Regions from separate parts of the Janthinobacterium sp. 35 genome, predicted to be linked through region 1. Evidence: predicted binding sites of a transcription regulator. Region 1 holds the regulator's gene; each other region holds the start of a gene.
What was found. The regulator sigma-54, encoded in region 1, starts transcription at its own class of promoters, with help from an activator protein. The targets are predictions, from matches to a motif close to TGGCANGNAANCTGCTTT.
Positions count from the first base shown of each region.

Region 1 (7,224 bases):
TGCCGCCGCCCATGACCACGCCATCCATCACGGCGATATACGGTTTCGGGTAGAAATGAATGACATGATTTAAGGCGTATTCTTCTGTAAAGAAATCTTCCAGCAATGCACTGCCGCCTTGCGGCGTAGCCAGGCCCGCATCGTAAAAGAAACGGATATCGCCGCCGGCGCACAGGGCTTTTTCGCTGCTGGAACGGATCACGACGGCGTCCACCTGCGGATCGTCGCGCCAGGCCAGCAAGACGGCACTCAGGGCCCGCACCATCTCCAGCGACAGGGAATTGAAGGCTTTCGGACGGTCGAGCACGATGTGCCCGGTACGGTTGCGGATGGAGGTCTGGACGAAGTCGCTCATGGGAAAATGAAAGAAGTGAGAGTAGGCACATTCTAGCGCCTGCACGGGCAACATTGCGCTCGACAGGCAGGGGCGCAAAAAAGGGCGCAATGTGCGCCCTTAGTTGATCACAACCGGTTGAAAGTCGCAGGCCGTTTAGACGGCGGCTAATTCTTCTTCCGAGTTGTCTGGCAGATGCTTGATCGCCTCTTTACCGTGCCCTTGCACTTTGGTTTTGTATTTCATCACTTGCCTGTCCAGCTTGTCGATCAGGATATCGATTGCGGCATACAGGTCATGCGCCAGGCTTTCCACATAGACAGTTTTGCCACTCAGACGCAGGTTGACTTCGGCCTTTTGACGTTTTTCTTTCTCTTTGAGGTTATCCACGGTCAGAATCACGGCGATATCGATAACTTGATCGAAATGACGTTTCACGCGCTCCAGCTTCGTTTGTACGTATTCACGGATGGCTGGTGTCACTTCGAGATGATGTCCGCTGATGGTGAGATTCATACACACTCCTAAAGATGATCGGGTTCGTGCGGTCCATCCTATCCGGCCCGCAGAGGAACCGAAAAAAACTTACAAACACTTACGCAGGCTCACTGGCGGAATTTTCAACGCTTCCCGGTATTTGGCAACAGTACGTCGCGCAATCACCATGCCTTGTTCCCCCAGCATGTCCGCAATCTTACTGTCGGATAAAGGATTTTTAGGGTCTTCTGCTCCTGTCAGTTGCACGATCAATGCCCGTATCGCCGTCGATGATGCTTCGCCCCCCGCTTCGGTGGCGACGTGGCTACCAAAGAAATATTTCAACTCGAACATGCCGTGCGGGGTCAGCATGTACTTTTGAGTTGTTACCCGCGAGATAGTACTCTCGTGTAAACCCAGTGTATCAGCTATTTCACGGAGCACAAGGGGGCGCATGGCAACGGCCCCATGCGAGAAAAAGTTCTTTTGTCTTTCTACTATCGCCTGTGCCACGCGCAGGATCGTGTCGAAGCGCTGGCGCATATTCTTGATCAGCCACTTGGCTTCCTGCAACTGTGCGCCCATGGCGCCCTCGCCCTTGCCCTGCTTGAGCAAGTTGGCGTACATGGCGTTGACGCGCAGGCGCGGCATGACGTCGTTGTTCAGGGTGACTTGCCAGCCATTGCGCGCACGCTTGACGACGACGTCGGGCACCACGTAATCGGACACGTCCGAGGCGAACACGGCGCCCGGATGCGGATTGCACTGGCGAATCACCGTCTGCGCTTCACGCAAGTCTTCCTCGTCGCAATCGAGGGCTTTTTTCAGCTTGTTGAAATCGCGCTGGGCAAACCAGGCCAGGTGCTTTTCCACGATGACGAGGGCCATGCGCCGCGTCACCATGGCGACGTGCGGCAAACGCTTGATTTGCAGCGCCAGGCATTCGGACGCATTGCGCGCACCCACGCCGGGCGGATCGAAACTTTGCAGCAGGGACAAGGCCGTGCGCATCTCGTCGGCGTCGATTTCCAGCTCTTCCGGCAGGCGCGCCAGGATGTCGTCGAGCGACTCTTCCAGGTAGCCATTGTCGTCGAGCGCGTCGATGATCAGTTCGACCAGCGCGCGGTCGCGCAACTCGAGCACCGTCACGCGCATCTGCTCCATCAGGTGCTCGCGCAGGGTGCAGTGATGGGCCTCCAATTGCGGACGCGAATCTTCGTCATCGGGCGCCTTGCCCCGGCTCGCCTCGCTCCAGTCGCTGTCGCCACCGTCTGCGGCGGCCGGGCTGTCGCTCGCCTCGCCGTCAAAGGTCTCCGCTTCGGCCGGCGCCGCAGGCGCATCCTGGCCTGGCGGCTGGGGCGGCGCTTCGGCCGGCGCGGCCGTGGAACTCAGGGCTCCGTCGGACAGCAGGCGCAGCGAATGGTCGAGCGGATCGTCGAGGCGCTCGAGCAAGGGATTGTCCGTCAGCAGTTGCTCGAGTTCCTGGTGCAATTCCAGGGTAGACAATTGCAACAGGCGTATCGATTGCTGCAACTGCGGCGTCAGTGCCAGGTGCTGCGAAGTGCGCAGCTGCAATGATTGTTTCATTGGCTCACATGCGGAAGTGTTCGCCCAGGTAGACCCGGCGTACCGACTCGTTCGCGATGATGTCGTCGGGGCGTCCCGACGCCAGCACCGAGCCCTGGTTGATGATGTAGGCACGGTCGCAGATACCCAGCGTCTCGCGCACATTATGGTCGGTGATCAGCACGCCGATATTGCGCTCCTTCAAGAAGCGCACGATGCGCTGGATCTCGATCACGGCGATCGGGTCGACACCGGCGAACGGTTCGTCGAGCAGCACGAAACGTGGGTCGGTCGCCAGCGCGCGGGCGATTTCCACGCGGCGGCGCTCGCCGCCCGACAGCGACAGCGCCTGGTTCTCGCGCAACTTTTCAATCTGCAAGTCAGCCAGCAATTTATCCAGGCGCTCCTCGATCTCGGCCTTCTTCAAAGGACGGCCTTCGACGGTCTGGATTTCCAGCACGGCGCGGATATTGTCTTCCACCGTCAGCTTGCGGAAGACGGACGCTTCCTGCGGCAGATACGACAGGCCCATCTGCGCGCGGCGGTGGATCGGCAGGCGGGAAATGTCCACGCCGCTGATATCGATGCTGCCGCCGTCCGACGGCACCAGGCCGACGATCATGTAGAACGAGGTGGTCTTGCCGGCGCCGTTCGGGCCCAGCAATCCCACCACTTCGCCGCATTCGACTTGCAGCGATACATCATGCACGACTTGCCGCTTGCCATAGGTTTTTTGCAGCCCGCGAACGATCAGGGTGCTGCCGCAACGTGTATTGTCCATTAGTTCTTTCCTGGTGCGGGCGTGGCCGGCGCCTTGGGCTTCGGCTGGATCACCATGCGCACGCTGCCGCCATCGGGGGTGCTGGTGCCGCTGTCGGAATTTTCCATTTTGAATACTTCCTTGCGGCTGTCATACGAGATGAAGGCGCCGTTGGCCACGTCGGTCACTTTCGTGCCTTCCAGGCGCGTCAGCTTGGCCTTGGAAAACAGTTTCACCACTTCCGTCTTGTTATCGTATTCCACGCGCTCCGCCTCGCCTTCCACCCACAGGTCACCCGCGCCATCGCGCTTCTGGCGGAAGGTGGCCAGCTTGCCGGGATCGGCCCAGAAGGTGATGAACTGGTAGCCTTGCGGGTCTTCCGTGATCAGGGCCCGGCCCGCCTTCATGGTCAGAGTCCCTTTCACCAGCACGACGTCGCCCGTCAGGGTACGCACCTGCTTGACGTCATCGACGTGGCCGCTACGTGCCGTGATGACGGCTTCCTTCTCGGAATCGGCCTTCTCGGCATGCGCCACGCCCATCATGGCCAGAGAAAATACGGTCAACAGCAAGATATTCTTCATAGTATGGTTTCCTTGTTTCATTCTGTCATTTTGCCGCCGCAGCCGGGCGCGGTTTCGGCGGGAGGACCATGCGCAGCGCATTCGACACTTCCACCACGCCGGTGGCGTTATTGGCCTTCATGCCGATGCCATTGATGCGCGAGGCGCCCGTCAGGATATCGACAGGCACGTCCGTTTCCATTCTTTCTTCATCCGGGAATACCGTCAGCGCTTCCGTCTTGACTGTCAGGTTCTGCGCCTTCGGACTGGCCACGCGGTCGATCACGACATTGCGGTGCAGTTGCAGCCGGGTATTGCCCTGGTCGATATGCGCCAGTTCCGCATTCATGTTCATCGGCGGCATGCCTGGCGTGAGCTTACGCACGAAAGGCTGGTCGATATCGGAGGAATCATCGAGCGGATAATGCGTGAGCTTGGTGCCCGACACGATATAGCTGGGTTTACCCGTCAAGTCCATGCGCACCAGGCTGAAATTGGTGATGAAATAGTCTGGCTCATCCAGATGCTTGCTGGCCGTGATGTCCTGGGCATTCTTGTTCATCACTTCCAGCAGCCAGAAGCTGCCCAGCGCAAAGACGACGGCCCCAAGCACGGTAAAAATCATGCGCCAGCGATGGGCGCCTCCTGGCTTACGCATAGGCTTTCACTCTTTCAAATCTGACTGGCGGCAAGGCGATGCGCCTCACTCCAGGAATGGCGCCATGACGCGCGCATAGTTATCCTGCGCGCGCAGCAGGAATTCGCAGATCTCGCGCACCGCGCCACGACCGCCGCCGGCCTGCGTCACATGGTGCGCCAAGTCCAGCGCTTCCGGACGCCCGCCCGGCACGCTGACGGCAAAGCCCACGCGGCGCAGGATGGGCGCATCGATGACATCGTCGCCGATATAGCCGCATTGCTCTTCCGTCAAGCCCGTCAGCGCCAGCAGTTCGCGAAACGGCGTCAGCTTGTCGTGACCGCCCTGGTGCACATGGGTAATGCCCAGGTCTTGCGCGCGGCGCGCCGTGATGGCCGAGCGGCGTGCGCTGATGATGGCCGTCTGCACGCCCGATTCCTGCAGCAGCTTGATGCCCAGGCCATCATACACATTAAACGTTTTCATCATCTCGCCATCGGGGCCGAAATGCAGGCTGCCGTCGGTGAGCACGCCATCGACGTCAAAGATCATCAGTTTGACTTTGGCCGCGCGCGCCAGGTTGTCCGCTACGCTCTCCATCAGATCACCTTCGCTTGCGTCAGATCATGGATATGCAGCGCGCCTACCAGCTTGCCGTCGGCATCGACGACCAGCATCTGGTTGATGCGGAACTGCTCCATCACGGCCACGGCATCGACGGCCAGGCGTTCGGGCGCGATGCTGCGCGGCTGCGCATGCATGACGTCGCGAATCGCCACTTGCGTGAAATCCTGCACGCGCTCGAACATGCGGCGCAAGTCGCCATCGGTAAACACGCCCACGGGGCGCTCATCCGCATCGACGACGGCCGTCATGCCCATGCCCTTCTTCGTCATTTCTTCCAGCGCCTGCAGCAAGGAAGCGTCCACGGGCACCTTCGGTACCCGTTCGCCGCTGCGCATGACGTCATGCACATGCGTGAGCAGGCGGCGGCCCAGGGCGCCGCCCGGGTGCGAGCGGGCGAAATCTTCTTCCTTGAAGCCGCGCAAGTCGAGCAAGGCCACGGCGATCGCATCGCCCAGGGCCAGGGTGACGGTGGTGCTGGCCGTCGGCGCCAGGTTAAGCGGACAGGCTTCTTTCTCAACAGAAATATCCAGGTGCACGTCAGCCAATTGCGCCAGGCTGGAGTTCGGCTTGCCCGTCATGGAAATGAGCACGCCACCCATACGCTTGACGACGGGCATGATGGCCATCAGTTCCGACGATTCGCCGGAGTACGATATGGCAATAAACGCATCGTCCGAGGTGACCATGCCCAGGTCGCCATGGGCCGCTTCGGCCGGATGCACGAACAGGGCCGGCGTGCCGGTGGAAGCGAGGGTGGCGGCAATCTTGCGCGCGATATGGCCGGACTTGCCGATGCCGGAGACGACGACACGCCCCTTGCATTGCAGCAACATCGCCACGGCGCGGCCCACGCTGTCGTCCGTGGCCAGGCGCGCGTGCAGCGCAACGATGGCGTCGGACTCGATCTGCAAGGTGGTGCGGGCCAGCGCGACGGCGCGCTCGGTCGTCGCTTGCATGTCAATTCGATCAAAAGCTTTCAGCATTGTTTTTTCATGGGTTACACTCATGCCCAAAGTATAAACGAATTAGGAAAGCAAAAAACTTGCCAGTCACAACAAACAACGATTTCCATTGACCGTACCGGGCAACCCATGTTTTCCTCGCTTGAACTGACCCTGATGTTACTCGGCAGCGCCGTGCTGGGCGTGGTCGCTTTCAGAATGTTGCATCTGCCGCCCATGCTGGGCTACCTGGCCGTCGGCATCGTCATCGGCCCTCACGCGCTGGGCCTGGCGGCGGAAAACGAAGCCAGCCACACCCTGGCCGAATTCGGCGTCGTCTTCCTGATGTTTTCCATCGGGCTGGAATTTTCTCTGCCCAAGTTCCTCGCCATGCGGCGCATCGTCTTCGGCCTAGGCATGGCGCAGGTGGTCACCACCATCATCGCCACCGTCGTCTTCGGCTGGTTCGTCGGACGCTACCTGTCCGCCTACATCCACCTGAGCTGGCAAGCCGCCTTCGCCCTGGGCGGCGCGCTGGCCATGTCGTCGACGGCCATCGTCTCGAAAATGCTCACGGAGCGGCTGGAACTGGAAAGCGAACACGGCCGCAAGATCATCGGCATTTTGCTGTTCCAGGATCTGGCCGTGGTACCCCTGCTGATCCTGATTCCCGCCCTCACGCGCGATTCCGACAATCTGGCCGAAACCCTGGCCTGGGCGGGCGGCAAGGCCCTGGTTGTCCTCATTCTGCTCTTGTTCATCGGCCAGAAGCTGGTGCGCGGCTGGCTGACCATCGTCGCCAAGCGCCGCTCGCAAGAATTGTTCATGCTCAACCTGCTCTTGATCACGCTGGGCGCGGCCTGGATCACGGAACGGGCCGGGCTGTCGCTGGCCCTGGGGGCGTTTGTTGCCGGCATGCTCATTTCCGAGACGGAATTCAAGCACCAGGTGGAAGAGGATATCAAGCCGTTCCGCGACGTGTTGCTGGGCCTGTTCTTCATCACCGTCGGCATGCTGCTCAACATCCGCGTGGTACTCGACAACTGGTGGCTGGTCTTGCTGCTGCTGTGCGGCCCCGTGCTGCTGAAATTTGCCCTGATCGCGGGCCTGGCCCGGCTGTTCGGCTCCAGCAACGGCGTGGCCTTGCGCACGGGGCTGGGGCTGGCGCAGGCGGGCGAATTCGGCTTCGTTCTGCTGAACCTGGCGGGCGGCATCAAGCTGATGGATCCGTTCGTTGTGCAGGTGGTGCTGGCCTCGATGGTGCTGTCGATGCTGGTGGCGCCCTTCCTCATCGCCAAGTCCGACGCCATCGTCATGAA
Region 1 covers NZ_PEFN01000001.1:2,111,064-2,118,287, forward strand. Annotated here, with positions in the region: gene CLU93_RS09475 (enoyl-CoA hydratase/isomerase family protein) at 1-355, opposite strand, end outside; gene hpf (ribosome hibernation-promoting factor, HPF/YfiA family) at 491-850, opposite strand; gene CLU93_RS09485 (RNA polymerase factor sigma-54) at 920-2,398, opposite strand; gene lptB (LPS export ABC transporter ATP-binding protein) at 2,403-3,158, opposite strand; gene lptA (lipopolysaccharide transport periplasmic protein LptA) at 3,158-3,721, opposite strand; gene lptC (LPS export ABC transporter periplasmic protein LptC) at 3,747-4,358, opposite strand; gene CLU93_RS09505 (KdsC family phosphatase) at 4,404-4,937, opposite strand; gene CLU93_RS09510 (KpsF/GutQ family sugar-phosphate isomerase) at 4,937-5,971, opposite strand; gene CLU93_RS09515 (monovalent cation:proton antiporter family protein) at 6,056-7,224, shown strand, end outside.

Region 2 (7,224 bases), 640 kb from region 1:
AAGATCGACAGCAGCAGCAAGGCCAGCAAGCGCTTGTTTTCATCGATGGGACGCGTGTCGATGGCCGACAGGATGCCCAGGGTCTTGCCTTCGGTATCGATCAGCGGCATGCCGACATAGCTTTCCGCATGCATGTCGACCAGCAGGCTATCGAATGGAAAGCGACGCTGGATGTCGCTGCCATGAAAACACATGCTTTGGCAGGTTACGTCCTGGCAAGGCGTGTGCTGCAGGCTGTATTCGATATTCGGCTGGTAGCCGTCGCCACCCCACAGGGCCAGCGTGCGGATGCCTTCGCTGCCATCGTCCATGTGCACCAGGCGCCCGGCGATCACATAGTGCACGTCGAGCGCTTCGGCCAGGTCCTTGACGAGGATGCGCAGGAAGTCGTCGCCACGGGCGTGCGCCGTCGAAGCAGTAATCGAGCGCAGGGCCGCTTCCGCCAGGGTGCGTCGCTGCTCGGGATCGAACAGGGGTTCTTGCGAATTCACATCAAACAACGGAATACTCATGAATGCTCCTGCGCAGCATTGGAAGCGCCAGCCAACCTGCCGGCGTGGCAACCCTCAGCCATGGCCCGCCCGAGCGGACCTGCCGCGATTGTACCCCTGGCTATTGTTTAATAATACAGATACGCAGGAATTTTTTACAGCCAGCCGGAACGCTTGAACAAGTAATACATATAACCGCAGACACAACTCATCAGTCCCACGGCCACGGGATAGCCGTATTGCCAGTCCAGCTCCGGCATGAACTTGAAGTTCATGCCCCACACGCCGGCAAACGCGGTAAATACGGCGAAAATAGCCGCCCAGGCCGCCAACTGCTTGTTCACTTCGCTCTCATCGATGGCCACCATCGACAGATTCACCTGGATGGCCGTGCTGATGGTGTCGCGGATGGTGTCGAGCGTACCGTTGATGCGCGCCAGGTGGTCGTGCACATCGCGGAAATACTCCTGGGTATCGTGGCACAGCGGCGGCACCCTCCCGCCGTGCAGCTTGCCCACCGCTTCCATCAGGGGCGCCACCACGTGACGCAAGACCATGACTTTGCGTTTCAATTGATACAGCCGTTCGATATTGTCGCGCTCGGTGCCACGGTCGAAGATGCGGTCCTCGATCAGTTCCAGCTCCGATTCCAGCGCGTCGAGCACGGGAAAGTAACGGTCGACGACGGCGTCCATCAGCGCGTACAGCACGAAGGCCGAGCCCTGGCGCAGCAAGTGTGGTTCGCGCTCGGCGCGCGCACGCACGCCAAGAAAACCTTGCGAGCTGTTGCTGCGTGACGAGAGCACGTAATTGGCGCCGACAAAGATGTCGACTTCACCCATGACCAGCTCGTTCTCGACCATTTCCACGGTTTTCACCACGGCGAACAGGGAGTCGCCATATTCCTCGATCTTCGGACGCTGGTGACCGCGCTGCGCATCCTCGACGGCCAGTTCATGCAGGCAAAACTCGTGCTGCATCTGTTTCAGCTCGTCCGGCGTGGCGTCGAGCAGGGCTACCCAGACGAAACAGTCGGGGCGCTCGACGTAATCGCTGATATCGTCAATCGGCAAGTCGGCCAGTTTTTTGCCATCCTGATAGGCCACGCAGTTAATCAGCATACAGTTCCACAATGAAAGTTAAGACCGGACGAAACAGTCCGGCAGGCGCCAGCTTACCTTATCGCCTGCTGTGGGTGTTGTGGCGCGCAAGAAACAACGGGAGGGAACGCGGACGAGACAGACGTCCCGTCCGGAAGATAGATCAATCGTCCTTGGCGCCGTCGATGCCCAGTTCGGAGATCTTGCGGGTGATGGTGTTGCGGCCGATGCCCAGGCGCACGGCGGCGTCGTTCTTGCGCCCGTGCGTATGCTTGAGCGCCGTCTTGATCAGGGCCGACTCGAATTGCCGTCCCAGCACGGCCATGACTTCCTGCTGCCCGGCGCCCAGCATGCCGGCCGCCTGTAATTCCAGCAGGCCGATCCAGCCCGGCGGCGTACCATTGGCGGGCGCGGCCGCTTCGAAGACCTGGCCGCCGTGCGGATGGGCAACGGCGGCCGGCGCAGCCTCGGCCGCCGCTGCAGTGGCCGCGCCATCGCTCTGCCCCTGCGTCAATTCCAGCGGCAAGTCCTTGATTTCCACCGTCTGGCCCGGCGCCATCACGGTGATCCAGTTGCACAGGTTTTCCAGCTGGCGCACATTGCCGGGCAAATCGAGGCTGCTGAGAAATTGCATCGTCGGTTCGCTCATGCGCTTGGCTTCCACGCCCAGCTGGCGCGCGCTTTGCACCAGAAAGTGGCGCACCAGGATGGGGATATCCTCGCGCCGCTCCCGCAAACTGGGCAGGCGCAAACGGATCACGTTCAGACGGTGATACAAGTCTTCACGGAACAGGCCGTCGCGCACGCGCTGCTCGAGGTTCTGGTGCGTGGCCGTAATGACGCGCACGTTGGCCTTCATCGGCTGGTGCCCGCCGACGCGATAGAAATGGCCATCGGACAGCACGCGCAGCAAGCGCGTCTGCAAGTCGAACGGCATGTCGCCGATTTCATCGAGGAACAAAGTGCCGTTCTCGGCTTGCTCGAAGCGGCCCCGGCGCGTCGTCTGCGCGCCCGTAAATGCCCCGCGTTCATGGCCGAACAATTCGGACTCCAGCAAATCCTTCGGGATCGCCGCCGTATTCAGGGCAATGAAGGGCTGCGCCGCGCGCGGACTGTGCTTGTGCAGCGCACGCGCCACGAGTTCCTTGCCGGAACCGGATTCGCCCGTGATGAGCACCGTCACATTCGATTGCGACAGACGGCCGATGGCGCGGAACACTTCCTGCATGGCCGGCGCCTGGCCGAGGATTTCCGGCGTTTCCGACGGGCCCGATTCGACGCTGGTCTCGCGCAGGCTTTCTTCCAGCGCGCGGCGGATCAGCTCGACAGCCTTGTCGATGTCAAACGGCTTGGCCAGGTATTCGAAGGCACCGCCCTGGAAGGCCGCGACGGCCGAATCGAGGTCGGAAAAGGCCGTGATGATGATGACCGGCAAGCCGGGAAAGCGCGACTTGACCGTCTGCAGCAATTCCAGGCCGGAGGCGCCCGGCATGCGGATATCGGACACGAGCACTTGCGGCGTGTCAAATTCCAGTGCGGCGATGGCGTCGCGCGCATTGGCAAAACTCTTGGTGGCGAGATTTTCCCGCGCCAGGGCCTTTTCCAGCACCCAGCGGATTGATTCGTCGTCGTCAACTATCCAGATTGGCTTCATTAGTGTGTGCGTCCCGCAATGGATTTCATGGGTGGGATACTGCCTCGCTTATGGCAAGGGGAGAACGATCCTGAAATCGGTGTATCCAGGCCGGCTTTCGCACTCGATCACGCCCAGGTGCTGTTGCACGAAGGTTTGCGCCAAGGTCAGTCCCAGCCCGCTGCCGCCGTCCCTGCCCGACACCAGCGGGTAGAAAATCCGGTCGCGGATCTGGGGTGCGATGCCCGGTCCATTGTCAATGATATGCAAGTCTAATGCCAGGTTGTAGCGGACCTTGGCCAGGGTCACCTGGCGCGCCACGCGCGTCTTGAAAATCAGCTCCGCATCGCCCGCCTCGATGCGCTCGGCCAGCGCTTGCGCCGCGTTGTGCGCGATATTGAGCACGGTCTGTATCAATTGTTCCTTGTCGCCACGAAACTCGGGGATCGAGGCGTCGTAATCGCGCGAAATGGTCAGTCCGCTGGGAAACTCGGCCAGGATCAGGCTGCGCACGCGCTCGCACACTTCGTGGATATTCACGTCGCCCACGATGTGCGGGCGGCGGTGCGGCGCCAGCAGGCGGTCGACCAGGGTTTGCAGGCGGTCCGCTTCCTTGATGATGACTTGCGTGTATTCGCGCAGCTCGCTCAGGTGCAGGGCCGGCAATTCCAGCTCCAGCAGCTGGGCCGCACCGCGGATGCCGCCCAGCGGGTTCTTGATTTCATGCGCCAGGTTGCGGATCAGCTCCTTGTTGACCTGGCTCTGGTCGAGGATGCGCTCCTCGCGGTCGAGTTTTAATTGCTGCACGTTTTCGCGCAGCTCGATCAGCACGCCGTCGCGCGGCGCCTCGAGCGCGCTGACGATGCTGTGCACGCGCAGCGGCTCGCGCCCCAGGCGTTCCAGGCTCAGGTCCTGGCGCAAATCGGAAAACTTGTGTTCAAGCGCCTGTGCGCAAATCCCGGCCAGCTCTTCGGGGTTGAGGAACAGCGCCGTCAGCTTTTGCCGCGACAGGGCCTTCAATGAGCTTTCCAGCAGGTTTTCCGCCGCCGCGTTGGCATAGCTGATGCGGCCATCGCCATCGAGCAGGATCACGGCCGAAGCGAGCAAATCAAGGCCGGCCAGGTGGGCGGGACGGCTGGAATGGTTGTCTATTGTCATGTGCTTTACCGAATATTCGCAATCTCGCGTTTCAGGGCCTCGACGTTCTGCTGCGTCCGGTTGATATTCTCTTTCAACTGCGCCGCTCTTTCCTGATACTTGGCATAGTTGCGTTCATTGCCCTGGCGTTCAGGCTGGCCCTCGTTGAACTCCAGACGCTGGGCCGCCAGTTTCTGCTCTTCGCTGCGCAATTCATCTTGCAGGATCTGGCGCCGGTCCAGGTCGCGCGCCCGTTGCTCGGCGCCATCGACCTTGGGAAACGCGCCAGCGGCGGGCGCCGCCGTGGCCACCGCCTGCGTGGCGGGCCGCGCAGGCGCACCGGCTAGCGGCGCCGTCTTGCGTGGCGGCTCCGTCATGGCGCCCGGTAAATCGAGCAGCTGGCAATGCGTGCCAGCCCGCTTGTCCGTGTACGTCTTGTGTCCTTGCGCATCGGCGCACACATATGACTGCCCGTGCGCCTGTGCCGCCGCGCCCAGCAATCCTGCCATCAGCGCCATTCTGTAATGCTTGGTCAATCTTCACTCCTGTCGGCTCGTGCCGCATCGTTCCTGGGCCGACTATACAACACCGCCCAGTGGCGCCATAACAAAAAACGCGGGCAAGACCATCGCCTCACCCGCGTTTTTTATTCACTACCGGCAAGTTGCCGGCGTGGCGCCATTACAGCGAGTAGTACATGTCGAACTCGGCAGGATGCGTGGTCATGCGCATGCGCTGCACGTCCTGCATTTTCAGTTCCAGGTAAGCGTCGATCATGGAATCGCTGAACACGCCGCCACGGGTCAGGAACTCGCGGTCCTTGTCCAGGGCTTCCAGTGCTTCTTCCAGCGAAGCGCACACGGTAGGGATCAGTGCGTCTTCTTCTGGCGGCAGATGGTACAGATCTTTCGAGGCGGCTTCGCCCGGATGGATCTTGTTGGCAACGCCGTCCAGACCAGCCATCAGCAGTGCGGCGAAGCACAGGTACGGGTTCGCCAGTGGATCCGGGAAGCGCGCTTCCACGCGGCGGCCTTTTGGATTGGCCACGTGCGGGATACGGATCGAGGCGGAACGGTTTTTCGCCGAGTACGCCAGTTTCACTGGAGCTTCGTAGCCTGGTACCAGACGCTTGTACGAGTTGGTGCCCGGGTTGGTGATCGCGTTCAGTGCCTTGGCGTGCTTGATGATGCCGCCGATGTAGTACAGGGCGAAATCGGACAGGCCGGCATAGCCGTCGCCAGCGAACAGGTTTTTGCCATCTTTCCATACGGATTGATGCACGTGCATGCCCGAACCGTTGTCGCCAACGATAGGTTTCGGCATGAAGGTGGCGGTCTTGCCATAGCTGTGCGCCACGTTCCACACCACGTATTTCAGGTTTTGCGTCCAGTCGGCGCGCTCGACCAGGGTCGAGAAGCGGGTACCGATTTCATTCTGGCCTGCGCCAGCGACTTCGTGATGATGTACCTCAACCGGGATGCCCAAGGACTCCAGGATCAGGCACATTTCCGAACGCATGTCCTGGAAGCTGTCCACTGGTGGCACAGGGAAGTAGCCGCCCTTGACGGTAGGACGGTGGCCGCTGTTGCCGCCTTCGATGTCCTTGCCGGTCGACCACGAACCTTCGTCCGAACCGATCTTGACGAAGCAGCCCGACATGTCGATCTTCCAGCGCACGCTGTCGAAGATGAAGAATTCTGGCTCAGGGCCGAAGTAGGCGGTGTCGCCCATGCCCGACGATTTCAGGTAGGCTTCGGCGCGTTTCGCGATCGAGCGCGGGTCGCGGTCGTAGCCCTTGCCGTCCGACGGTTCGATCACGTCGCACTGCATGAACAAGGTCGTTTCTTCCATGAACGGGTCGATATTGGCCGTGTTTGGATCCGGCAGCAAGATCATGTCGGACGCTTCAATGCCTTTCCAGCCAGCGATCGAAGAACCGTCAAAGGCGTGGCCCGACTCGAATTTGTCCATGTCGAAGTGCGACACGGGAACCGTCACGTGCTGCTCTTTACCACGGGTATCAGCAAAGCGGAAATCAACGAATTTGACTTCGTTTTCTTCTACCATCTTCAAGACTTCTGCGGCTGTCATTGCCATGCGTATCTCCTAAATGAATGTGGGGTGAGCCGACCTTAATGCGTCTGGGCTGATGAAGCGAAGCAAACATTGCGTGCCACCAAAACTCATAAGGATCATAGCAGATTCCATGCCAGCTTCTGAAGAGACCTGGCCGCCAGGGGCAAAACCCGGCTATCCCAATGAAAGTTTTCCCGCCCGTGATTTCCAGGCAGTGTTTGCGTCACATCAAGAATGCACTATGCAAGTGCAAAAAACGAATAACGCACCATTGTCGTGCATTTTTCTTTGATTTCTGAAAAATGCCTCATTGTGGTGCGCACGCGATGCACCATGGTTTCCCGTTTGCGGGGCGCGGACGGCGCACTATAATCGACCACACCACCCCACTTTCATCGAGGACGCCATGACTACCGCCGCCGACATCCTGACCACCGCCCGCAGCCGGGCCAATGAAGGCACGCCGTATGCCGGCGCCGTCACACCGCAGGAGGCATATGACTTGCTGCAGCGCGATGCCGCTGCCAAGCTCATCGATGTGCGCACGAATGCCGAGCGCGACTGGGTCGGCCGGGTCGACATCGCCGACACCCAGCACGGTGCGGTGCAGTGGGCCACGTATCCGGGCGGCGTGCCGAATCCCGACTTCCTCGCGCAACTGGCTGCCCAGGCCGGCAAAGACGAGGTGCTGCTGTTCCTGTGCCGCTCCGGCGTGCGGTCGCGCCATGCGGCCAAGCTGGCGACCGAGCACGGCTACGTGAACTGCTTCGACATCCTCGAAGGCTTT
Region 2 covers NZ_PEFN01000001.1:1,467,364-1,474,587, forward strand. Annotated here, with positions in the region: gene CLU93_RS06560 (GAF domain-containing sensor histidine kinase) at 1-512, opposite strand, end outside; gene corA (magnesium/cobalt transporter CorA) at 647-1,612, opposite strand; gene ntrC (nitrogen regulation protein NR(I)) at 1,755-3,245, opposite strand; gene glnL (nitrogen regulation protein NR(II)) at 3,294-4,382, opposite strand; gene CLU93_RS06580 (DUF4124 domain-containing protein) at 4,388-4,897, opposite strand; gene glnA (type I glutamate--ammonia ligase) at 5,043-6,458, opposite strand; gene CLU93_RS06590 (rhodanese-like domain-containing protein) at 6,844-7,224, shown strand, end outside.
Region 2: glnA (type I glutamate--ammonia ligase) is a predicted target of sigma-54. The motif match lies at 6,556-6,573, and genes of this name have one in related genera.

Region 3 (7,224 bases), 2.8 Mb from region 1:
CGACGTGCGCATGCCGGGCCTCGACGGCTTTGAAGTCTGCCGCCGCCTGAAGGAGATACCGTCCCTGCGCCAGGTGCCGGTGATCTTCCTGTCGGCCCAGTACGATACGGACGACAAGGTGCGCGGCTTTGCGCTGGGCGCCGTCGATTTCATCGCCAAGCCCTTCCAGGCCGAGGAAATCCTCGCCCGTACCGACGCGCACGTGCGCCTGGCGCGGGCGCAGCTGCAGCTGGCGCAGGAGCGCGCCAACCTGGAGCGGCGCGTGGCCGAACGCACGGCGGAACTGGAACAGGTGGCCAGCACCCTGGCGCGCGAAGTGCAGATCCGCCGCGCCAACGAGGAATTGCTGCGCCTGTCCGGCCAGGTCTTCGAAGCCACCCAGGACGCCATTTTGATCACCGATCCGGCCGGCACCATCGTCACCGCCAATCCCGCCTTTACACGCATCACCGGCTACGCGGCGCAAGACGTGGTGGGCACCGACATCATGCGCCTGCATGCCGAATACACGGGCGAAGCGGTGCTGCTGGCCTTGCGCCAGGGCTTGCGCAGCAGCGGCTGCTGGTCGGGCGAAGTGCAAACGCGGCGCAAGAGCGGCGACACCTATCCCTGTCTGCTCAGCGTGTCCACCGTGCACGGGCCCGATGGCGCCGTCGTCAATTACATCGGCGTCTTCCTCGACATCAGCGAGCGCAAGGCCGAGCAGCATCTGATCGATTTCCTCTCCTATCACGACGCGCTGACCGGTTTGCCGAACCGCGTGCTGCTGCGCGAGCGCTTCGAACAGACGCGCGCCAACGCCGTGCGCGACGGCCAGCAGGTGGTGCTGATGTGCCTGGACCTGGACCGCTTCAAGAACATCAACGATTCGCACGGCCAGGCCGTGGGCGACAAGGCGCTGCAAGTGGTGGCGCGTTTTCTGTCCGGCTGCGTGCGCGAGGGCGACACCGTGGTGCGCCAGGGCGGCGACGAATTCCAGATCCTGCTGCAGGACGATGCCCTGCTGGGGCGTACCCTGGGGCTGGCGCAAACCATCCTGGCCGGCTTGCGCGAAGAGCTCAATGTCGGTGGCGAACGCCTGGCGCTGACGACCAGCATCGGCATCGCCATGTGTCCGGCCGATGGCGACAGCCTCGATGACGTGCTGCGCCACGCCGACACGGCCCTGGTGCGGGCCAAGGAAATGGGGCGCGACCATTACGCCTTCTTCACGGAGCGCATGGGCAGCGATATCCGCGCCCGCCTGGCCATGCAGCAGCAGCTGCGCGGCGCCATCTGCCGCGATGAATTCGAAGTGCACTACCAGCCGCAGATGTGCTTGCGCACGGGCGCCTTGCTGGGCGCGGAAGCCCTGCTGCGCTGGGAGAACCCGGTGCTGGGCAAGGTGTCGCCGGGCCTGTTCATCGCGCTGGCCGAAGAATACGGCTTGATCACGGCCATCGGCGAATGGGTGCTCGAAAGCGTCTGCGCCCAGATCCGTGCCTGGCACGACGCAGGCCTGGGCAGCATCAAGGTGGCCGTCAACCTGTCCGGTAAACAGTTCGCGCAGGACCGCACGGTGCCGTTTGTCGAGGCCGTATTGCGCAAATACGCCATCGCGCCCGCCTGCCTGGGTATCGAGATCACGGAAAGCACGGTGATGGGCGACCCGGACAAGGCGGTGGCGGCGCTGACGCGCCTGAAGGATATCGGCGTGGGTATTTCGCTCGACGACTTCGGCACCGGCTATTCCAGCCTGGGCTACCTGAAGCGTTTTCCCATCGACGTGCTGAAGATCGACAAATCCTTCGTCGACGACGTCACCACCAGCAGCAGCGACGCGGCCATCGCCCGTTCCGTCATCTCGCTGGCACACAACCTGGACATGCGCGTCATCGCCGAAGGCGTGGAAACGCGCGAACAGGTGGACTTCCTGACGGAACACGGCTGCGACGAAATGCAGGGTTATTATTTCAGCCGGCCCCTGGCGGCCGCACCATTCACGGCCTTGCTGCGTGAACGGCGCACCCTGGCCGTGGCCAAAACATAAACGCTGCGGTGCGGCCGATGCACCATTCCGGTGCGTCCGCAGCAGCGCGGTGCAGGATACTCACTTTTCCTTCCTCTGACGCTGGCACATATCCTGCTTAGGTAATCGCTTATTTACGCGATTGCCCCGCATGCCAGACAGGTCCCATCCAGCCATGCCTTTACAGCCCAGCGCACACGGCGCCTGGCAGGCGCATTTGCGCCTCGGTTTTGCGCTGCACGATGGCGTCAGCCGCCTGGTCGAGCGCACGCACCGCGGCCCCTTGCGCGTGCAAAAGCCCCTGTATCCGGAAGGCGATGCCGTCTGCCACGCCATCATCATCCATCCGCCAGGTGGCGTGGTGGGCGGCGACCAGCTGGCCGTCGACGCCACGGTGGGCGAGGGCGCGCACGCCTTGCTCACGTCGCCGGGCGCCGCCAAGTGGTACCGCGCGAATGGCCACGTCTCGGGTCAGCACATCGTGCTGCGCGCCGGCAGCGGCGCCGCCATCGAGTGGCTGCCGCAGGAAAGCATTTTCTTCGACCAGGCGTGCGTGCGCCTGCGCCATGAGGTGGAACTGGCGCCGGACGCCAGCTACATCGGCTGCGACATCGTCTGCCTGGGCCGCAGCGCCTCGGGCGAAATTTTTAACACAGGCAGCATCAGCCAGCAGGTGCAGATCCGCCGTGGCGGCAAGCTGCTGTGGTGGGAGCAGGGTGTGCTGGCGGGAGGCGGCGCGCTGATGGCCAGTCCCCTGGGGCTGGCCGGCCACACGGTATGCGCCACCCTGATCGCCGTCGGCACACCCGTTTCTTCATCCGTACTGGCGGCCGTGCGCGAGATCGCCGTGCCGGCCGGCGCCGTGTTTGGCGCCACGCACATGAAAGCGCTGGTGGTGGTGCGCCTGCTGTGCGGCGACAGCGAGGGGGCGCGCCGGATCATGCTGGCCGCCTGGCTTCTGCTGCGCCCCGCCATGCTGGGGCGCGACGCCGTCGTGCCCCGCATCTGGAACACTTGAACAGGAAAGACAAGGAAAACCATGGACCTGACTCCGCGCGAAAAAGACAAGCTGCTCATTTTTACGGCCGCGCTGCTGGCCGAACGGCGCCTGGCGCGCGGCTTGAAATTGAATTATCCGGAAGCGGTGGCCCTGATCAGCGCCGCCATCATGGAAGGCGCGCGCGATGGCAAGTCGGTGGCGCAGCTGATGTCGGACGGTACCAAAATACTCTCGCGCGCCGACGTCATGGACGGCATCGCCGAGATGATCCCCGATATCCAGGTGGAAGCGACCTTCCCCGATGGCAGCAAGCTGGTGACCGTGCACCATCCGATACCGTAGTTTTTTGAGAAGGAGCCCCTCATGACCCCAGGCGAATACAAATTGGAAGAAGGCGAAATCAGCTTGAATGCCGGCCGCGCCACGGCCACCGTGGTGGTGGCCAACCGGGGCGACCGGCCGATCCAGGTGGGCTCGCACTTTCACTTTTTTGAAGTCAATCCGGCGCTGGCCTTCGAGCGCTGGCGCGCCTACGGCATGCGCCTCAATATCACGGCCGGCACGGCCGTGCGCTTCGAACCTGGCCAGCAGCGCACGGTGGAACTGGTGGCGCTGGCGGGCGAACGCAAGGTCTACGGCTTCAATGGCGCAGTGATGGGCGACCTGCAAGACACTCCACCGGGAAAGGATTGAGATGGCCAGCATTCCCCGCAGCGCGTATGCCGAAATGTTCGGCCCCACCAAGGGCGACCGCATCCGCCTGGCCGACACGGAACTGTTCATCGAGATCGAGCATGACTACGCGATCTACGGCGAAGAGGTGAAATTCGGCGGCGGCAAGGTGATCCGCGACGGCATGGGCCAGTCGCAGCGCTGCGCGGCCGAGGTGATGGATACCGTCATCACGAATGCCGTCATCCTCGACCACTGGGGCATCGTGAAAGCCGATATCGGCCTGAAAAATGGCCTGATCTTCGGCATTGGCAAGGCGGGCAACCCGGACATCCAGCCTGGCGTGACCTTGCCCATCGGCGGCGCGACGGAAATCATCGCCGGCGAAGGCTTGATCGTCACGGCCGGCGGCGTCGACACGCACATCCACTTCATTTGTCCGCAGCAGATCGAGGAAGCGTTGATGAGCGGCGTGACCACCATGCTGGGCGGCGGCACGGGACCGGCCGTGGGCACGGCCGCCACCACCTGTACGCCGGGGCCGTGGCATTTGCACGCCATGCTGGCGGCCGCCGACGCTTTCCCGATGAACCTGGGCTTCATGGGGAAAGGTAACGTCAGCCTGCCGCTGCCGCTGGAAGAGCAGGTGCGCGCGGGCGCCATCGGCCTGAAACTGCACGAGGACTGGGGCAGCACGCCGGCCGCCATCGACAACTGCCTGTCCGTCGCCGACCGCATGGATATCCAGGTGGCGCTGCACAGCGATACCCTCAACGAGGGCGGCTTTCTGGAGCACACGCTGGCCGCCTTCAAGGACCGCACCATCCACACCTTTCACACGGAAGGGGCGGGCGGCGGCCATGCGCCCGACATCATCGCCGCCGTGGGACAGGCCAACGTGCTGCCCTCGTCGACCAATCCCACGCGCCCGTTTACCGTCAACACGCTCGACGAGCACCTGGACATGCTGATGGTGTGCCACCACCTGGACCCGGCGATTGCCGAAGATGTGGCGTTTGCCGAGTCGCGCATCCGCCGCGAAACCATCGCCGCCGAAGATATTTTGCACGACATCGGCGCCATCTCGATGATGTCGTCCGACTCGCAAGCCATGGGGCGTGTCGGCGAAGTGATCATGCGCACCTGGCAGACGGCGCACAAGATGAAGGTGCAGCGGGGGCCGCTGGCGCCCGACACGGCGCGCAGCGACAATTTCCGCGCCAAGCGCTATATCGCCAAGTACACGATCAACCCGGCCATCACGCATGGCATTGCGCACGTGGTCGGCTCCATCGAGGCGGGCAAGATCGCCGACCTCGTGCTGTGGAAGCCAGCGTTTTTCGGCGTCAAGCCGTCGATGATTTTAAAGGGCGGAATGATCGCCGCCGCACAGATGGGTGATCCGAACGCCTCGATTCCCACGCCGCAGCCCGTGCACTACCGCATGATGTTCGGCGCCTTCGGCGGCGGCCTGAAAAAGTCGTTCACGTTTGTCTCGCAGGCGGCCTATGACCTCGATATCGGGCATCAGCTGAAACTCAACAAATCCGTCATCGCCGTGAAAAACATGCGCGGCTTGCGCAAGCACGACATGATCCATAACAGCGCCACGCCGCACATGGAAGTGGACCCGGAAACCTATGCCGTGCGCGCCGACGGCCAGCTGCTGGTGTGCGAGGCGGCCGCCGTGCTGCCCATGGCGCAGCGCTATTTTCTATTTTAAGCAGGAGACAAGCATGCTCACATTGCATACCAAGCTGGGAGCGGACGACGACCGCATCCCGTTCGCCCAACTGGTGCTCCCCTACGACCAGCGCGAAAAATGCCGGCTGCGCGCCGTGCTGTCGAATGGCGACGAGGTGGCCGTGTTCACCGTGCGCGGCACGGTGCTGCGCGACGGCGAGCGCATGACGGGACCGGAAGGGCCGGTGGTGCAGATCGTCGCCGCACGCGAGCCGACCTACCTGGTGCGCTGCGCGGATGCGCACACCCTGCTGCGCTGTGCTTTCCACCTGGGGAATCGCCACACGCAGGCGCAGGTGGGCGACGGCTTTCTGCGCATCCGCAAAGACCCCGTTTTAAAAGAGATGCTGCAAGGCTTGCAGGCGAGCGTGACGGAGGAAAGCGCGCCGTTCGAACCGGAGGCGGGCGCGTATGGCGGCGGCCATGGCCACCACGACGGCCACGGCCAGCACTTGCTGGCGCCCGTGCCGCTGCGGCAGAAAATACACCGTCCCGGCGATGTGCCAGGCGCTGCATGATGCAGGCCTCGGCCCTGCTGCATCTGCTGCAGTTCGCCAGCCCGGCCTTGCCGATCGGCGCCTACAGCTATTCGCAGGGGCTGGAAGCGGCGCTCGAATCTGGCCTGGTGCATGACGCGGCCACGGCGCGCGCGTGGATCGCCGAGCATCTGGCGCACGTGGTGGCGCGCTGGGAGGCGCCGCTGTGCTGGCGCTTGATGCAGGCCTTTGAAGAACAGGATTTGTGCGCCGTGCAGCGCTGGAGCGAGCGTTTCATCGCCTCGCGCGACACGGCGGAATTTCGCGCCGAAACCATCCAGATGGGGTATTCCTTGACCAAATTGCTGGCCGAACTGGGCGTGGCCGACGGCGTGCTGATCGACATGCTGCAGGGGCAGCCGGAAGTGGCGCTGCCCACCGCGTATGCCTGCGCCGTGGCGGCGCTGGCGATTCCCCGCGAAGAGGCGCTGCTGGCCATGCTGTTCGCCTGGGCGGAAAACCAGGTGCTCGTCTGCGTGAAATCCGTGCCGCTGGGGCAGGTGGCGGGCCAGCGCTTGTTGTTGTCGTTGCGGCCGGAGCTGGAAGCGGCGGCGCTGACGGCGCAAACCTTGCAAGACGACGAGATGGGCAACTGGACACCCGGCCTGTCGCTGCTGTCGATGCGGCACGAAGTGCAGTACAGCCGCCTGTACCGTTCCTGAACTATTCAATGAGAGAGCAAACATGACATCGATTACCTCCAATCCCCTGCGCGTAGGCATCGGCGGCCCGGTCGGCTCGGGCAAGACGGCCCTGTGCGAAATGCTGTGCAAGGGCATGCGCGAGCGCTACGACATGGCCGTCATCACGAACGACATCTACACCAAGGAAGACATGGAAATCCTGCTGCGCGCCGACGCCTTGCCGGCCGAGCGTTTGATGGGCGTGGAGACGGGCGGCTGCCCGCACACGGCCATCCGCGAAGATGCGTCGATCAACCTGGAAGCGATCGCGCGCATGCAGGCAGATTTTCCGCAACTCGACTTGATCCTGGTCGAATCGGGCGGCGATAACCTGGCCGCCACCTTCAGTCCGGAACTGTCGGACCTGACGATTTACGTGATCGACGTGGCAGGCGGCGAAAAAATCCCGCGCAAGGGCGGGCCCGGCATCACGCGCTCCGATTTGCTCATTATCAACAAGACGGACCTGGCGCCGTACGTGGGCGCCAACCTCGACGTGATGGCGCAGGACGCCAAGCGCATGCGCGGCGAGCGCCCCTTCGTGTTTACCAACTTGCGCAGCGGCGACGGCGTGCAGGTCGT
Region 3 covers NZ_PEFN01000001.1:4,869,433-4,876,656, forward strand. Annotated here, with positions in the region: gene CLU93_RS21735 (EAL domain-containing response regulator) at 1-2,029, shown strand, start outside; gene CLU93_RS21740 (urease accessory protein UreD) at 2,184-3,026, shown strand; gene CLU93_RS21745 (urease subunit gamma) at 3,048-3,350, shown strand; gene CLU93_RS21750 (urease subunit beta) at 3,372-3,701, shown strand; gene ureC (urease subunit alpha) at 3,703-5,403, shown strand; gene ureE (urease accessory protein UreE) at 5,417-5,941, shown strand; gene CLU93_RS21765 (urease accessory protein UreF) at 5,941-6,621, shown strand; gene ureG (urease accessory protein UreG) at 6,644-7,224, shown strand, end outside.
Region 3: CLU93_RS21740 (urease accessory protein UreD) is a predicted target of sigma-54. The motif match lies at 2,112-2,129, and genes of this name have one in related genera.

Region 4 (7,224 bases), 3.5 Mb from region 1:
TCGGACTGCGGCAGCATGGACGTTTGCATGTTGACGTCGAGCATGCGCGCCGTGTTTTCCGCCCGCTCCGTGTAGCGGGCCATCCAGAACAAATGATCAGCGGTGCGGCTCAGCATGTTTTCTCTCCTGCAAAAGCGGATGTCTCTTCCAGTACCCAGGTATCCTTGGTGCCGCCCCCTTGCGAGGAATTGACCACCAGCGAGCCTTCCCCGAGCGCCACGCGGGTCAGGCCACCCGGCACCATGGAAATGGTCTTGCCGGACAGCACGAACGGGCGCAGATCGATGTGGCGCGGCGCGATGCCGGCGTCCACGTACGTGGGGCAGGCGGACAGCGCAAGGGTCGGCTGGGCGATGTAGCCGCCCGGATTGGCCAGCAGGCGCTGGCGGAAGTCCTCGATCTGCGCGGCGCTGGACGCCGGCCCCACCAGCATGCCGTAGCCGCCCGCGCCATGCACTTCCTTGACGACGAGCTTTGCCAGGTTCGCCAGCACGTAGGACAAATCGGCGCTCTTGCGGCACTGGTAGGTGGGCACGTTGTTCAATATCGGCTCCTGCGACAGATAAAACTTGATCATGTCGGGCACGAACGGGTAGATCGACTTGTCGTCGGCTACGCCCGTGCCGATGGCGTTCGCCAGCGTCACTCTTCCCGCGCGGTACACGGACAGCAGGCCAGGCACGCCCAGCGAGGAGTCCGAGCGGAAGGCCAGCGGATCGAGGAAATCGTCGTCCACGCGGCGATAAATGACATCGACGCGCTTGGGGCCGCGCGTGGTGCGCATGTAGACGGAATTGTCGTTGACAAACAGATCCTTGCCTTCGACCAGTTCCACGCCCATTTGCTGGGCCAGAAACGCATGCTCGAAGTAGGCCGAGTTATACATGCCGGGCGTCATGACGACCACCGTGGGGTCGTCCACGCCCATGGGCGCGACGGAGCGCAGGTTGTCGAGCAGCATGTCCGGGTAATGGTCGACGGGGGCGATGCGGTTGCGGGCGAACAGTTCCGGGAACAGCCGCATCATCATCTTGCGGTCTTCCAGCATGTAGGACACGCCCGAAGGCACCCTTAAGTTGTCTTCCAGCACATAAAACTCGCCCTGGCCCGCGCGCACGATATCGACACCCGCGATATGGGCGTAAATGTCGGAAGCGACGGAAATGCCCTGCATTTCCGGGCGGTATTGGGCATTCTTGTAGATTTGCTCGGCGGGAATGATGCCCGCCTTGATGATGTTTTGCTCATGATAAATATCATGGATGAACATATTCAAGGCTTGCACGCGCTGCACCAGGCCCGTCTGCATCTGCGCCCATTCGGCGGCGGGAATGATGCGCGGGATGGTGTCGAACGGAATCAGGCGTTCCGTGCCGGCATCGTCGCCATACACGGCGAAGGTGATGCCGACGCGGCGGAACGTCAGGTCGGCTTCGGCCCGCTTGCGGGCGATGGTCTCGGGCGATTGCTGCGCCAGCCAGTTGTCAAATTCACGATAGTGTTCACGTACCTTGCTGTCCGTACCCACCTCATCCGCAGTCATTTCATTGAAAAAATTTGCCATGTTGTGATTTCCCTTGAGCCGTGTCTATGTATAGCTCAGCAGGAAGCGTGCCAACAGCGCGGCTGCAGGAAGGTGTAAACATGAGCACTTTTGTGGCGTCACGCTGCCGTTCGCACCAATTCGGTGCGCTAGCTGTCACTCTTGGGAGCGCCGGCGGGCGGGACGAACGGACGGCAATCGACGGGGACGTCGAAGATGAAGCTGGTGCCCGTTTCGGGTGCGCTGTCGACGGCGATGCTGCCGCCGTGGCTTTCGGCCACGTTCTGCACGAAGGGCAGGCCGATGCCCCAGCCCGGCGCGGGGCTGTCGTTCTCGCGGCGCAGGTAGTCGAAGATGCGCTCGGCCTGTTCCGGCGCGATGGCGTGGCCGCCATTGTGGACGGTGAGGATCAGGCGTTCGTGCACGGCTTCCACGTGCACCTTGACGGGCGTGTCGTCACCGTACTTGATGGCATTGCTCAGCAGGTTTTCCAGCGCGCGCCGCAGCGAGTTCTCGCACCACCAGCCGGTGACGGCTTGCCCGCTGACCTGGCATTTTCCGGGCCGCTGCAGGTTGACCTGGCCGGCCACGGCGTGTACCAGCGGCAGGACGTCGAACTGGCTCAGCGCCAGCGGCAACTGCTGGCCCCGGTGGTAGCTGAGGCTATCGAGCAATTCCTCGATCATGCTGTCGAGCCGTTTGCTGTGCTCGGCAATCTTGTGCGCCAGCGAGACCACCCGTTCCGGGTCGGCTGGCCGCAGCAGCAACTGGGCGCTGGTGCTGATGACGGCCAGGGGATTGCGCATGTCGTGCGACAGGCCGGCCGCGATGCGGCGCCGGAAGCCTTCGTGCATGCTGGTAAATTCGCGTATCGATTCGCGGACGCCCACGTCGATCGAGGCGTTGATCACCTGCCAATCCTTGCGGCGCAGGGTGATGCCGGACGCATGCGCAACGGCGGCGAAGCAGTCGCGGAAGATCTGGTATTCCTGGATCACCTGTTCCGGCCCGTAATTGGTCATGCGCGCCCGTTCATTGCCATGCACGGCGGGGACGTTGCTATTGCTGGCGGCGTTTTCGCGCGGATGGCCCGGCGTCAGCGCTTCGGCCAGGTTATCGAAAAAGGCGGGCAGAGTATTGATGAGTATGGGCGTGAGCAACTGGTCGGCGCCGCGCACGCTGGCGCGCACGCGCTGTTCCCAGGCGCTGAGGACGGCATCACGCATGGCGAAGAGGCGCTGCGCGCGCTGCAGTGGACGGCGTGCGCTGGCCTGGCGATCCGCCTGATGATCCGTGGCAATATTCACCTGAACTCCCTGACAGGAATGGCTATGCTCGGAATAGTATGCGCCTAATCCGCCGCCAGGGAAACGCCTTATTGTCCAGTATCTGCCTGCTGCAGGGCCGCCTGCAGGCGGGAAAGCGAGGCTGACCAGTCGGGCAGCGAAAAGTTCTGGGGGTCATCATGACCGTTCGCAAAGCCCGTATCGAGCACGGCGTGGAAGGCAGGGATCAGCCACGTGCCCTTGCGCACGCTGGCGGCGAAGTACAGCAGGGCCAGCCGGTCGTATTGCGCGGGCGTAAAGCCCGGATCGGGCGCCAGCCCGTCGTTGCCCTTGCCGCCACCGGGCACGGAGCGGCGCGGCTGCACCAGCTCTACGTGCAGGAACAGGCCCGTCAGCGACGGCTTGTCCTTTTCCAGTTTGCTGGCGTAGCCGGGTGTGCCAAAGTCGCGCACCGACAATGAATCGCCGAGGCGGTTCACGTAGACATGGCCTTTCGGCCCGCCGCCCAGCGCCGGATTGCGCAAGGCAAAATCGTTGAAGTCCCAGCTGGCGTCGTTGATGTGGTCGGGAACGGTTCCTAACAAGAAATTCGGGTAGCTGGTGTCGTGGATGACGAAAAAGCGTGCCATGGGCGCCGTCAGCCGGCCCACGGCGCGCGACAATGGCGCATCGACGGCGCCGCCCACATCCGCTTCACTGATCGATTGCTGCGCCAGCCAGGCGCGCAGGCGGGCCGGGGCGATGCCCGTGCGCTGGCCGACATGACTGGCAAGGAAGTCCGGCAGCGACGCGCTGTCGCCCAGGCGCGCATACAGTTTCACAGGGCGCAGCAGACACGTGGCTTGCGCCCGCGCGTCGCCCTTGAAACCGCTTTTCCAGGCGGCGTAGGGGCAGGCGGCTTGCTTTTGGGCAAGGGCGGTGCCGGCGGTGGCGCAGAGCAACAGGGAGAGGAGGGCGGGGCGCAGTGTCATGCGCGCATTGTCGCCCAAGCACAAGCGATTGCACAGGGGCGCACGCGGCGCGGCGCCCCTGCCGGGCATGGAGTGACCGTTTAGAAGTCGACCGAGGCGGAGACGACGACGGTGCGTGGCGCGGCCAGCACCAGCGTGCCGATATTAAAGGACGACACGGCCGATGACCAGTAGTTGCGGTCCGTCACGTTGTCCACACGGGCGCGCAAGGTCACGTCATGCCCCGCCACTTGCGTCAGGTAGCGCGCGCCAATGTCGAGGCGCGTCCACGATGGCAGTTGCTTGCTGTTGGCCAGGTCCGCATATTGCGTCGAGGTGTAGATGCCGCGGGCGTTCAGGCTCAAGCCTGGCGCGCCGGGCACGTCCCATTCGCCGCCCACGCTCACCTGTGTTTCCGGCGCGCCGATGGGGCGCTTGCCATTGTTGGCGGCCACGTCGGTCTTGCTTTGCTGCGCATCGAGCCAGGTCAAGCCGCCCAGCAGGCGCACGCCCTGCATCGGCGTGCCGAAAATCGACAACTCCAGGCCTCGGTTGCGCTGCTCGCCAGCCAGTTCGGCGCGCTTGCCGACCACGGCCAGCAAGGGCTTGGCCGTAGTGAACAGGGCGGCGCTCATGCCCAGCTTGCCACCGTCATACTTGACGCCGATTTCCTTTTGCTTCGATTTGTACGGCGCAAACACCTCACCCATGTTCTCGACATTGAAGCGCTGGCCGTTTTCCACATACGTTCCCGTGGCCGCCGGTCCCTTGACCAGCGCCTCGATGTAGTTGGCGTACAGCGACACGTTCTTGCTGGTTTTGAAGACGATGCCTGCCACGGGCGTCGTGGCGCTCTCGTCATAGGCCTTGCCTTGCAGCACCGAGGTGTTGTAGTCGTAACCGGCATCCTTGATCTGCTGGCGGCGCAGGCCCACGGTCAGCAGCAACTTGTCGTCGAGGAAAGCCATGGTGTCGGCAAGGGCATAGCTGCTGAGGATGGTTTTCTGGGTGATGCGCGGGTCGCTCATGATGCCGCCTGCATAGGGGGTTGCCGGCGCGGCGACATTGACGGGCGCGTAAATATTGGTGGCAAACGCGTCGCCGATGGCATACGCGTTCTTCGCCTCATTCCAGTGACCGGACCAGCTGGCCACGAGGGTATGCTTGACGGCGCCCGTCACGAGCTTGCCGCGAATGCCCACTTCGCCCGTGCGGATTTCCTGCTTGCGCGCATTGTCGAAGCGCGACACCGTGGCGTCGCCATTGATCGAGGTCAATGACGGCTCGGCCAGGCTGTTGGCTTCCTTGGTCGAGCGGGAGCCAAATGCGGCCCAGGCCACCACGTCCTTGGCGACGTCCACCTCGGCGCGTGCCGTGCCGAACACATCGTGTTCCTTCGAATAGCTCCAGGGCTGGGCGAAGTTCTTCGAGGCATCGGGCGCGCCAGGGAGCACGGCCACGCTGCCAATGCCGACGGATGGACGGGGCGACGTCAGGTCGAAGTTCTGGTAGCCGGCATCGGCTGACAAACGATAGCCGCGGCCGCGATAGTCGAGGCCCACGGAAAACATGCCCACGTCGTGGCCTTCATGCTGGATGCCCGTCTCGCCCTGGCGCTTGGCGGCGTTCACGCGCACGCCGAATTCCTGGTTGTCGCCAAAGCGGCGCGCCACGTCGATGGCCGCGTAAGCATGGCCGCCTGATTCCACGCCCACCGTCAATTCCGTCAGCGGCGCATTGCCGGCGCGCTTGGGCATCAGGTTGATGGCGCCGCCGATGCCGCTGCCACCCGGCGCCGCGCCGTTCAGGAAGGCGCTGGCGCCACGAAACACTTCCACTCTTTCGAGCAATTCCGGCGATACATATTGACGGGGCAGGACGCCGTACAGGCCGTTATACGCCACATCATCGGAATCGAGGGCGAAGCCGCGGATCACATACACTTCCTGGAAATTGCCATAGCCGCGCGACATGCGCACGGCCGGATCGCTCTGCAGCAAGTCGCCCACGCTGCGCGCTTGCTGATCGGCAATGAATTGCTGCGTATAACTGGTGCTGCCGAATGGCGAGTCCATCATGTCCACGGCGCCGAGTATGCCCATGCGCCCGCCGCGCGCCACCTGGCCGCCCGCATACGCCTTCGACAAACCTTCCGCCGAGGCATCGGCGGAGGCGTGGACGAGCACCGTGGGCATGGTTTGCGCGTCGCCGGCCGGCGTGGTTTGGGCTTGGGCGGCGCTGCTGGCCAGCAGGAAGGCGGCCAGGGCGAAGGGGGTAGGGGCGAGGCGGAAGGTGCGCATGGTGTTGTTGGGATATTGATGAGAATGATTATCATTATATTCCAGCGTGGCGCAACGCGTGGGAAAGTGTGAGAATGTTGAAAAAAAGTCGCCATTCGTACAACACCTGGAGGGCCAAGGCACTGGAATCTGGCGGAAAAGGGCGCGCCAGACGATACCTTGTGGATTTATCAATGCTTGCCGTACAGTTTCGCTAGAATGGGCCATCGCGCCCGGCGCCCACAGGAAACCGCATGCCATTCCATCTACCGTCCGTCTCCATGCGCGTGCGCATACGGGACGGCCTGAGCCTGAAAGGCGCGGCCGTCGCGCTGATCCTGGCCATGCACGCGCTGGGCCTGTACTTCCTCTTGCTGCCGGCGCGGCAGCTCAAGCAATACACGGAAGTGGCTTTCATGACACTGCTGCCGTCCCGGCCGCCGCAGACGCCGCCGATGGCCTTGCCGCTGCCCATGCCGGCGCCCTTGCCGCGCGCGCGGGCCAGTGTGGTGCCTGCCATGCCGTCCGCCATCCTCGCACCGCCTGCGGTGGCAGCGGAAGCCATCACAGCTCCCACCGAGGATTTCCCTGACGCGCCGTCCACTGCGCCATCCACCGCCGACTTGCGCATGCGCGCCCGGCTGGCGGCAGGCGCCGCCGACAAGGCCCTGCGTAGCGAACTGAAACAAGACAAACCCTGGCTGGCCGCAGCCGACCTGAAGAGCGAAAGCAACTTCCAGAAGCTGGTCGCCTCCGCCTGGCGCGGCGGCCCCATCATCCGCGTGGAGGAATACCTGACGGCCGATGGCCGGCCCGCCACGCGCGTCGTCAGTGCCGGCGGCGCCACCTGCTATGGTCTGGATGCGAACCCGGGCGCAGGCGCCGACCCGTTCAAGACGGGCGGCAAGGTCAAACGCGTGCCTTGCCCGGGTTGAGGCGATCTGACAATCTTCGTGGCGGTGCCTGTCGGCTTACGCCCTGCGGGCTAAGCCGACCTATGCATGGCGTACGGGAGATACATACCAGGTCAAGATCGCGCGCCGGGCCGCGTTCTAGCTGCGTAGGTCAGATTAGCGCAGCGTAATCTGACAATCTTTGTGGCGGTGCTTGTCGGCTTGCGCCCGTTGGGCCAAGCCGACCTACGCATGATGCAAGGGTGATCCATG
Region 4 covers NZ_PEFN01000001.1:5,603,367-5,610,590, forward strand. Annotated here, with positions in the region: gene CLU93_RS24940 (alpha-E domain-containing protein) at 1-116, opposite strand, end outside; gene CLU93_RS24945 (circularly permuted type 2 ATP-grasp protein) at 110-1,564, opposite strand; gene CLU93_RS24950 (sensor histidine kinase) at 1,693-2,850, opposite strand; gene CLU93_RS24955 (hypothetical protein) at 2,919-3,800, opposite strand; gene CLU93_RS24960 (TonB-dependent receptor) at 3,881-6,079, opposite strand; gene CLU93_RS24965 (hypothetical protein) at 6,313-6,993, shown strand.
Region 4: CLU93_RS24945 (circularly permuted type 2 ATP-grasp protein) is a predicted target of sigma-54. The motif match lies at 1,600-1,617, and genes of this name have one in related genera.